DNA from 2 places in the Rhodoligotrophos appendicifer genome. Region 1 is predicted to be linked to the other one. Evidence: predicted binding sites of a transcription regulator. Region 1 holds the regulator's gene; the other holds the start of a gene.
The links. Region 1 encodes LexA, which represses DNA repair genes until DNA is damaged. Its sites were predicted from a motif close to TGTTCNNNNTGTGTTCNG; they were not measured.
Positions count from the first base shown of each region.

Region 1 (4,572 bases):
TCGGTCGGCTGGTCGCTCCTGTTCATCTTCCTGCTCTATTTCTCGGCGCCGGCCCTGGCCACGCTGACGAAGCTGCAGCTTCTGGATCCCACCTTGGCAACCTCGGTCATCGGCAAAGCCTTCGCCGACGTCTCGAACCTCGAATGGGTGAAGCATTGGAGCTCCGTCGGCATGCTCGCGGTCGTCGACCAGAATGGCGACGGCATCGTGCAGCTGAACGAGTTCTTCATGCGGCCCGACATCGTCGTGCTCGCCACGCCTGAAATTGCCGGCCTTCCCTATGTGATCTCGGGCCTCGTGGCCGCGGGTGGCCTTGCGGCCGCCATGTCGACCGCGGACGGGCTGCTGCTCGCCATCGCCAACGCACTGTCGCATGATCTCTACTACAAGATCATCGATCCCAAGGCCGACACGCGCCGGCGCCTGATTGTTGCCCGCGTGCTGCTGCTCTTCATCGGAGCCGCGGCGGCGTTCATCGCTTCGCTCAAGCTCACCGGGATCCTGGGCGCCGTGGCCTGGGCCTTCGACTTCGCCTGCTCGGGACTGTTCTTCCCCCTTGTGCTCGGCATCTGGTGGAAGCGGGCGAATGCTCCAGGGGCGATCGCCGGCATGGTCGGCGGCTTCGTCGCCGGATCGCTCTATCTGTATCTGGTCTTCAACAAGATCATGACGCCCTGGCTCGGCATCGACGACGTCCGCTTCGGCATCGTCGGCATGGCCGTCAGCCTGGTCGCCATGGTCGCGGTCTCGCTGATGACGCGAGTGCCGTCCAAGGAGATCCAGGACATGGTCGACGAGGTCCGGATCCCCGGCGGCCGCACAATGCTTGCAGCCGGACACTAAACGGCTTTATGCAATGACATGGGGGGCGGGATCTGATCCCGCCCCCCGCTTGCATCTTGAGGCGGGGATCCTTGGAACACCTCATCACCATCCACCCGCTCTGGGTCATCGTGGTGGACTATGTCCTCGGTCTCGTCATGTGGACGCTGATCGGCCGGGCCGCCATGAACCTCTTCCTGCGGGAGGATTCCGAATTCTTCTTCATGCGGGTGTTCGTGCGGGCCACAAATCCCCTGCTGCGCGTCTTCCGCCCCATCACCCCCGCTTTCCTTGTGGACCCGCTGGTGCCGCTCTACGTGGCGTGGTTCTTCTTCATGATCCGCTTCTATCTGATGCCCTGGCTGCTGGGCTATTCGGTCATGGGCATGCTCTCCTTCCCGCTCGAGAGCGACATCGCCCAGTTCATCTACAAAGTCTTCAACTGAAGAGCCTCTGAGCCACGGCTGTGTTCCGCGGCGAAGCCGACCGAGCACTTGCCGTCCTGCGGGAGCTTGAGTGATCGGGCGTCCTTAATCCTGCTTTAACCTTGCTGAACATATATAGAACGCCTATAAAGGTTTCGTCTTTGTTCTCCCTTGAGTCGGGCCTCGAAAAGAGGCTTGCGGCTCCGGGCCAAAAGTAGGCCGATCCGATATGCTGACGCGCAAGCAACACGAGCTGCTGATGTTCATCCACGAGCGACTGAAGGAGGCCGGCGTGCCGCCATCGTTCGAGGAGATGAAAGAGGCGCTCGACCTGCGCTCCAAATCGGGCATTCACCGGCTGATCACCGCTCTCGAGGAGCGCGGATTCATTCGCAGACTGCCGCACCGGGCTCGGGCGCTCGAGGTCGTGCGCCTGCCCGAATCCTATAATGGCGGACTTGCGTCGGCGCCGCAGCGGCGATTCAATCCGAATATCATTGAAGGGTCCCTGGGCAAGATCCGCCCCATGGCCGCGGGCGACACTGGCAGGGCCGAGCCCGCGATCGTGCCGGTGATGGGACGCATCGCGGCCGGCGTGCCCATCGATGCCATCCAGGATCACACCCATAATATCAGCGTCCCGGCCGACATGCTCAGCCCCGGGGAGCATTTCGCCCTCGAGGTCAAAGGCGATTCCATGATCGAGGCCGGCATTCTCGATGGGGACACGGTGCTGATCCGACGCGCTGATCAGGCTAATAACGGTGAAATCGTCGTCGCGCTCGTCGACCGCGAGGAAGCCACCCTGAAGCGCCTCCGCCGTAAAGGCGATTCGATCGCGCTGGAAGCCGCCAACCCGGCCTATGAAACGCGCATCTTCGGTCCGGATCGCGTGAAGATCCAAGGCAAGCTCATCGGCCTCATCCGCCGGTATTGAGAAGCGGCTGGGGGGCTGAGAGGCGGCCAACGAAGCCTGCCGATGCTCCGCAACGCCTCTCCGCTGCGCTGCCGTTTTTTGGCGGCGGAGCCAACGGTGAATCGTCGACAGCGGCGCGTTCGCTGTGCCGGTGGTTCGTGATGCCGGGCCTTCGCGTGGCCGGTACGTTAGCGTGGCCGGTGCGCTGTGAAAGCCGGTGCGCTGTGAAAGCCGGTGCGCTGTCATTGCCGGTGCGCTGTCGTTCCCAGCGGTTCGCCTTGCCTGCGGTTGGCGTTTGCGTAGCCTTGCGGATTTGCGGATCGTCCGTCTTGAAGGACGCTTGACTGCGCCTCCAGCGTCCTGGCGGCCTCAGCGGCCTCAGCGCCCCGTCGTCACCACCGACCTGGTTCTCCAAGCCGGCGTCGATCATCCCTTCACGTCTCGGGCGCGGGATGGCCGGGTCGGGTTTCAGACAACTTGCCAGCAGTTTCAAAACGCTGCTCCCATCGTTGACCGGTTCGGTTCCCCTGGCTAAGCGATGCTGGTCGCGGGGCCTGAGCTTCGCTCGCCGCGGTCTCAAGGGTGTGGGCATGGACTTTCACGGCACTGGTCCCACGGCTTGGCGCCCGTAGGCGGGACTATCGGCCGCGCTCAATATCGACCTTTGCCACGCGCGCCGTGGGCCTGAGCAGAACTCGCCGCGGGCCTCGGTTGCTGCGGGTACGCCGTAGACGGCTCGGTCCACGAGGATTGGCGGTGCCGGGTGGGTCTTCAGCTGCTCTCGCCGTGGGCCTTCCGCGCGCGCCCTGGGCCTGAGCAGCACCCGCCGCGGGCCTTGGTGGCGACGGGCGCTCCCTTGGCCGCACGGTCCACGGGGCTCGGCCGCGCTGGTTTGAATCTTGGAGGGCTCGCCCCAGGGCTTACCGGCGCTTGGCGCGGGCGTTACCGGCGCTTGGCGCGCTGGGCCTCGATCACCCAGGGACGGTTGCCGCTTTCGCTTCGTACCGTTTTCACCCGAAGCCGGCCGTCGCCGTCCAAATCAAGCTGATGGGCACCGCTGCGCATCAGGGCTCGACGGTCGATCACGATCTTCGGCGTCGCACAGGGCCGGTCGACGGGGAAGTCGGTAATGAGGATGGCAGCCCGCCGGCATTCCTCGTCCAGGGCCGCGCGAGACTTGACGACGGATACGGGCAGGACTTCCTCCAGGGTGCCGACGCAGGCCTGGGCATCGCAGGCAAATCCCGATCGACGTGCCGCTGCAGCGGGAGAGGCCGCGTCGCCGTCGCGCGCCAGCCATTGTCGGGCCGCGAACGTCGCCTTGCGGGCGTCGCTGAGCACAAGGAGGCCTTCGGAATTGCGAAGGGCGACCACTTTGCCCTCCCCGTCGATCACCATGGCCGGGTGGGAAGGAAAGGCTGCGACAGCAAAACCGGCCACGGCGATCCCGATGCCCGTATAACGCAGCCCCGTGCGGCACAGCAGGAGCACCAGGGCTCCAGCGCTGATCATCATGATGGCCGACAGAGGCATGGCGGGGACGATGCCTTCCGCTCCCGGCAGGGAGGAGACCCATCGGGCGATGCCGATGAGCAGGTCGATTCCGATCCCTGCCGACCATAAGGGCCAGTCATGGAGACCAAAGGGCATCAAGACCAGGCTCAGCAGCAGCATCGGCATGATGAGGATGCCGATCACGGGCGTCGCCAGAAGATTGGCGAGCAAAGAGTATGAGGCCAGGCGCTGGAAGTGATAGGCGGCCACCGGTGCCGTCGCCAGGCCGGCGGTCAAGGTCGTCATGACGGCCGCACCGGTCGCTCTTTGGGCAAACCGCACGGAGGCGCCGACCGGCGTTTTTGGGCCCGAGCCCGTCTCGTCGCTCGAGCGGTTTTCATACAAGGCTGCGAACATGGCCACCAGGGCCATGACCGCCAGAAAGGACAGCTGAAAGCTCACCGAGAGGACCGCCTCGGGGGCGAGGATCAAAACCAGGATGGCGGCCAGGGCCACATTGCGCATGGAGATCGCAGGACGATCCAGCAAGATGGCGAAGAACATGATGGCGATCATCACGAAGGAGCGCTGGGTGGCGACATCGAAGCCGGAGATCAGGAAATAGCCCGAGGCGGTGACCAGGGCCGCCGTCGCCGCGATCTTCTTGACGGGAAGGCGGATCGTCAGCGCGGGCCACAGGGACAGGAGGGCGCGGACGAGCCAGAAGGTGGTGCCTGCGATCAGGCTCATATGCAGGCCGGAAATGGAGATCACATGGGACAGGCCGGAGATGCGGAAGGCTGTGGTCACGTCCTTCGGGATGCCACTGCGATCGCCGATCACCAGGGCCACGGCCATGCCGCCGCTGGGGCCGGGAAGAACCGTCCGGATCGCTGCGGCGATGCTGCCGCGAAG
Region 1 is NZ_VHKL01000005.1:408,445-413,016, reverse strand. It holds gene FKM97_RS13790 (sodium:solute symporter family protein) at 1-843, shown strand, start outside; gene FKM97_RS13785 (YggT family protein) at 915-1,268, shown strand; gene lexA (transcriptional repressor LexA) at 1,477-2,184, shown strand; gene FKM97_RS13775 (ComEC/Rec2 family competence protein) at 3,106-4,572, opposite strand, start outside.

Region 2 (4,572 bases), on a different contig from region 1:
TAGCGGCCCTCCATCCACTGGCCACCCCGGGGATCGAACACGGCCTTCAGTTCCTCCACGACGAAGGAAACATCCCCGCCGCGGCGGAACACCGCCGAAATCATCCGCGTCAGCGCGACCGTCCAGGCGTAGTGCTCCATGTTCTTCGAGTTGATGAAAATCTCGAAGGGACGACGGCGGCCTCCAACAACGATATCATTCATGGTGATGTAGATGGCGTGGCCGGAATCAGCCCATTTCAGCTTGTATGTGAAGCCGGGGAGGACTGCCTCCCGCTCCATGGGGCGCTTGATGTACCCGAACTCGCCATCCCCGTCCGTCGGGACGGGCGGCGCCGGCAGGGACAGGCTGGGCTGATCGGCAGGCGACGACTGCCGGGGGAGCTCCGGCTGCGCCGGCGTACCGGGCGCGGTTTCCGTCAGGCTCAGAACCGCACCGGTGATGTCGTTCGGGCGGTAGGTGGTGCAGCCCTTCAGCCCCATGTCGTAGGCATCCGCATAGACCTGCCGGAAACTCTCGAAGGTGATGTCGCGGGGGACGTTGACGGTCTTGGAGATCGAACTGTCCACATGCGCCTGCAAGGCAGCCTCCATCACCAGATGCTCGCGGGGCGAGAGGTCATGGGTGGCCACGAAATAGTCCGGCAGTGCCGTCTCCGCCCCGAACAAGGCCCGAAACATGCGGTAGGCATGGTCCGATACCTGCTCGGTGCGATGAGTGCCGTCAGCGAGAAGGACGCGGCGCTGGTAGCTGTAGCTGAAGATGGGTTCCACACCGCTGGAGACGTTGTCGGCAAAGAGCGAAATGGTGCCAGTGGGGGCAATGGAGGTCAGGAGCGCGTTGCGAATGCCATGTTCCGCGATGCTCGCACGAATGTCCGGTGCAAGCCGTGAGATGTGGCGGCCAGCCAGATAAGGCTCGGCATCGAAGAGGGGAAAGGGCCCCTTTTCGGCGGCAAGACCTGCGCTGGCCTGGTAGGCGGCATGCTCGATGGCGGCCATCCATTGCCTCGCCTGAGCAGCGGCCTCCTCGGTGCCATAACGGAGCCGGCACATGATCAAGGCATCCGCCAAGCCCGTGACGCCGAGACCAATGCGGCGCTTCGACTTGGCCTCGCGACGTTGGGCCTCCAAAGGAAAATCGGACACCTCGATGACATTGTCCATCATGCGCACCGCGGTCGCCACCAGGTCACGCAGCTCGCGCTCGTCGATGCGGGCCTGGCCCGAGAAGGGATCAAGGACGAGCCTGGCGAGATTGACAGAGCCCAGCAGGCAAGCGCCATAGGGCGGCAGAGGCTGCTCCCCACAGGGATTGGTCGAGCCTATGGTCTCGCAATAATGAAGATTGTTCAGGGCGTTCACCCTGTCGATGAAGATGACGCCGGGCTCGGCATAGTCGTAGGTCGCGCGCATGATCCGGTCCCAGAGACCGCGCGCCTGCACCGTCTTGTAACGGCGGCCGTCGAATATCAGCGGCCATTCGGCGTCTTCCCTGACCGCCTCCATGAAGGCGTCGGTGACGAGAACGGAGAGGTTGAACATGCGAAGGCGAGCGGAGTCGCGCTTGGCATCGATGAAGTCCTCTATGTCCGGATGGTCGCAGCGCATGGTGGCCATCATGGCGCCCCGGCGCGATCCAGCCGACATAATCGTCCGACACATGGCGTCCCAGACGTCCATGAAGCTCAGCGGGCCGGAAGCATCCGCCCCGACGCCCTTCACCTCCGCTCCGCGCGGTCGGAGGGTGGAGAAATCATGCCCGATCCCACCCCCCTGCTGCATGGTCAGAGCTGCTTCGCGCAGGCCATCAAAGATCCCGCCCATATCGTCGGAAATGATCCCCATGACGAAGCAGTTGAACAGGGTCACCCGGCGACCCGTTCCGGCGCCGGCCAGGATCCGTCCCGCTGGAAGAAAGCGGTAATCGGCCATGGCACCGTGGAACCGGGCGGCGATCTCGTCGCGGCGCGATTCGGCTTCCGGCGCCGCCAATGCACGCGCCACGCGCCACCAGGTATCATCGACCGTGAGATCGACCGGGGTGCCATCCTGACGCTTGAAACGGTACTTCATGTCCCAGATTTCGTGCGCGATCGGGGACAGTTCTCGGGTCAACTCGGTCATGGTTTCGGCCGCCGGTTGGTTGGAAAGAGAATATAGGCCGAGGAGGGACGAGAGTCGAGGCGTTGTTCTCTATTTGTGCCATAGCCGGAGGAGTTCCCGACTCGCGGCCGTCGAGCCAGGCACGGCCTAACGGGCCGGCTCTCCTTGCGATTTCAGCCCTTCCGCGACAAGGCTCGCCGTAGCGTTTTCAATCCGCTCCTGAAGCACGCGGTCAAAGCTTCGTCTGTCCAATCCGGGGGGTACGGGGTCCAAGATTTCGACGATGATCGTGCCGGGATAGCGCATGAAGCGCCGGCGCGGCCAGAACAGGCCAGAGTTCAGCGCAATGGGCACACATTGCACACCAAGCTTCCTGTAGAGCGCCGCAGTGCCGGGCCGATAGGCGGCTTCGGCGCCTGGCGGGCGACGGGTCCCCTCAGGGAACACAACAATCTGGCGGCCCTGGGCGGCGGCCTTCGTGGCTCGTTCGAGCATCCGACGCAAGGCCGTGGAGCCCGCGCCGCGATCGACGGGGATCATCTGGAACTTCAGGGCGAACCAGCCGAAAAGAGGAATGAAGGTGAGCTCTCGCTTCAAGACCACAGCAGGGTCGGCGAAAAGAGGCAGGAGCGCGAAGGTCTCCCACAAGGATTGATGCTTTGAGGCGACCAGGACAGGTCCTGGAGGAAGGTTTTCCCGGCCGCGAATCTCCATGGTCGTGCCCACCACCACCCGCAAGAGGAGAAGAGAGGCTCGAGCCCAGACCTTGAGCGCAGCCATCGACCAAGCCCGGGGGGTCACATAGAAGACGCAGCCGATGACCATGAAGGCAATCAGGTTCACGTAGAAGAGGGCGTTGAACAGGAGAGACCTGAGCGCGATCACTTCATGATTCCACTCAGGGCTTGGCAGAAGGACGTGCTGCCGACGCGCGGCCAGCCGCCTCCATACGCGCATAGGCCACCAGATATTTGAAATACTCGGTGACCAGCAGTCTGAAGCCGGTCCGGTCGGACACTATGTTGCCGGGAGAAATGGTGTCGATGGGATAGGCCACCAGGGAGGCGCTGGGAAGGTATCGCTGGAACTCAACCAAACTCCGCGGCATGTGATAATCGCTGGTCACCACGATCACGCTGGCGAAGCCCTGATCCCGCACCCAAGCGGCAGCTTCGGCGGCGTTCCCCTCGGTGTTGATGGCAGCCCGCCCCAGATCTACGCAGCAATCGAATAAGCCTTTATCCGCGCCGACCTCGGTGCGGATGGCTTCACGGCTCGTGGAGAGGTTGACGCCGGTGATCAACAATCGCTTGGCGTTGCCGGAGCGCAGCAGCTTGACGGCCTGGGAGATCCGGGCGGCGCCGCCCGTGAGCACCACGATGCCGTCCGCATGCGGATCGCCCTGGGGACGGCCCTGGGCCACCTTGTTCGCGAAAGAGAGAAGGCCTAATCCCAGGCCGATCGTCGCGACCACAAGGATGCCAAGCATCGTCATCAGGCCCCAGCGGCGCCGACGCCGCGGTGCATCAAGCGGACCCGCGACGCCAATCGATGCTGCCGTCGTATTGCCACCCGTACGCTCTTGATGACGGTGATCGCCGTTCATGGAATGCCCATACCGGGTTACAGCACGCCACTCAAGATGCGCATGACGGTAAAGCGGGCGGTGACAAGGCTGATCACTGTCGCAACCACGGGCACCAGCAGAAGCAGCCCATAGCTCATCCAGCCGAGCGTCGTCGATCCGAACATCAGGGAACGGCTGGCATCGGTCAGTCCGCCGGGGACGTCACTCGGGCCCATGAAGGCAAGAACCACCACGCTGAGGACGCCCGCGGCCGTGCCAATCACTCCGGAACGGAAGGCGAGCTTTATGAAATGTCCTTCCACTTGGCGAGCGATGAATCGGTCGCGGGCCCCCACCAGGTGGAGCACCTCGACCACGCTGCGGTTGCTGTTGATGGCGGCCCGGGTCGCGAAGACGATAACGGCCGCCGTCGCCAAGGAGATGATGGCAAGGACGCCATAGCCGATCCATCGCAAGGTATTGGCGGTGCGGCCGAGCTGCGCTTCCCACTGACGATGCGTGTCCAGGGCAGCGCCGACGACGCTGCTCTCGAGTGATTGCTTGAGGGAGGCAAGATCGGGCGGAGCGCGTTGATCGGTCTCCACGGCGATCATTCGGGGAATGGGAAGCTCGCTGATGAGCGGCATGTCGCCAAGCCAGGGCTCCAGGAGCTTGGCTGCCTGTGACTGGTCAATGACACGGATTCCGGTCACGCCAGGGGTTTGCTTGAGCAATTCGGCAGCCTTCGCCACCTCGCCCTCCAGATCGGTGCCTTCGACCGGTCTTATCTGGACAGTGATCTCCCGCGAGATATCGGCGCTCCAAACGGCGACTGCCTGGGTGATGATGAGTACGCCGGCCAAAGCGAGGCAGGCGAGGTAACACATGAGAATGACGACC
Region 2 is NZ_VHKL01000009.1:96,486-101,057, forward strand. It holds gene FKM97_RS19525 (adenosylcobalamin-dependent ribonucleoside-diphosphate reductase) at 1-2,126, opposite strand, end outside; gene FKM97_RS19530 (lysophospholipid acyltransferase family protein) at 2,253-2,990, opposite strand; gene FKM97_RS19535 (YdcF family protein) at 3,004-3,711, opposite strand; gene FKM97_RS19540 (cell division protein FtsX) at 3,729-4,572, opposite strand, start outside.
Region 2: FKM97_RS19525 (adenosylcobalamin-dependent ribonucleoside-diphosphate reductase) is a predicted target of LexA. The motif match lies at 2,190-2,207, and genes of this name have one in related genera.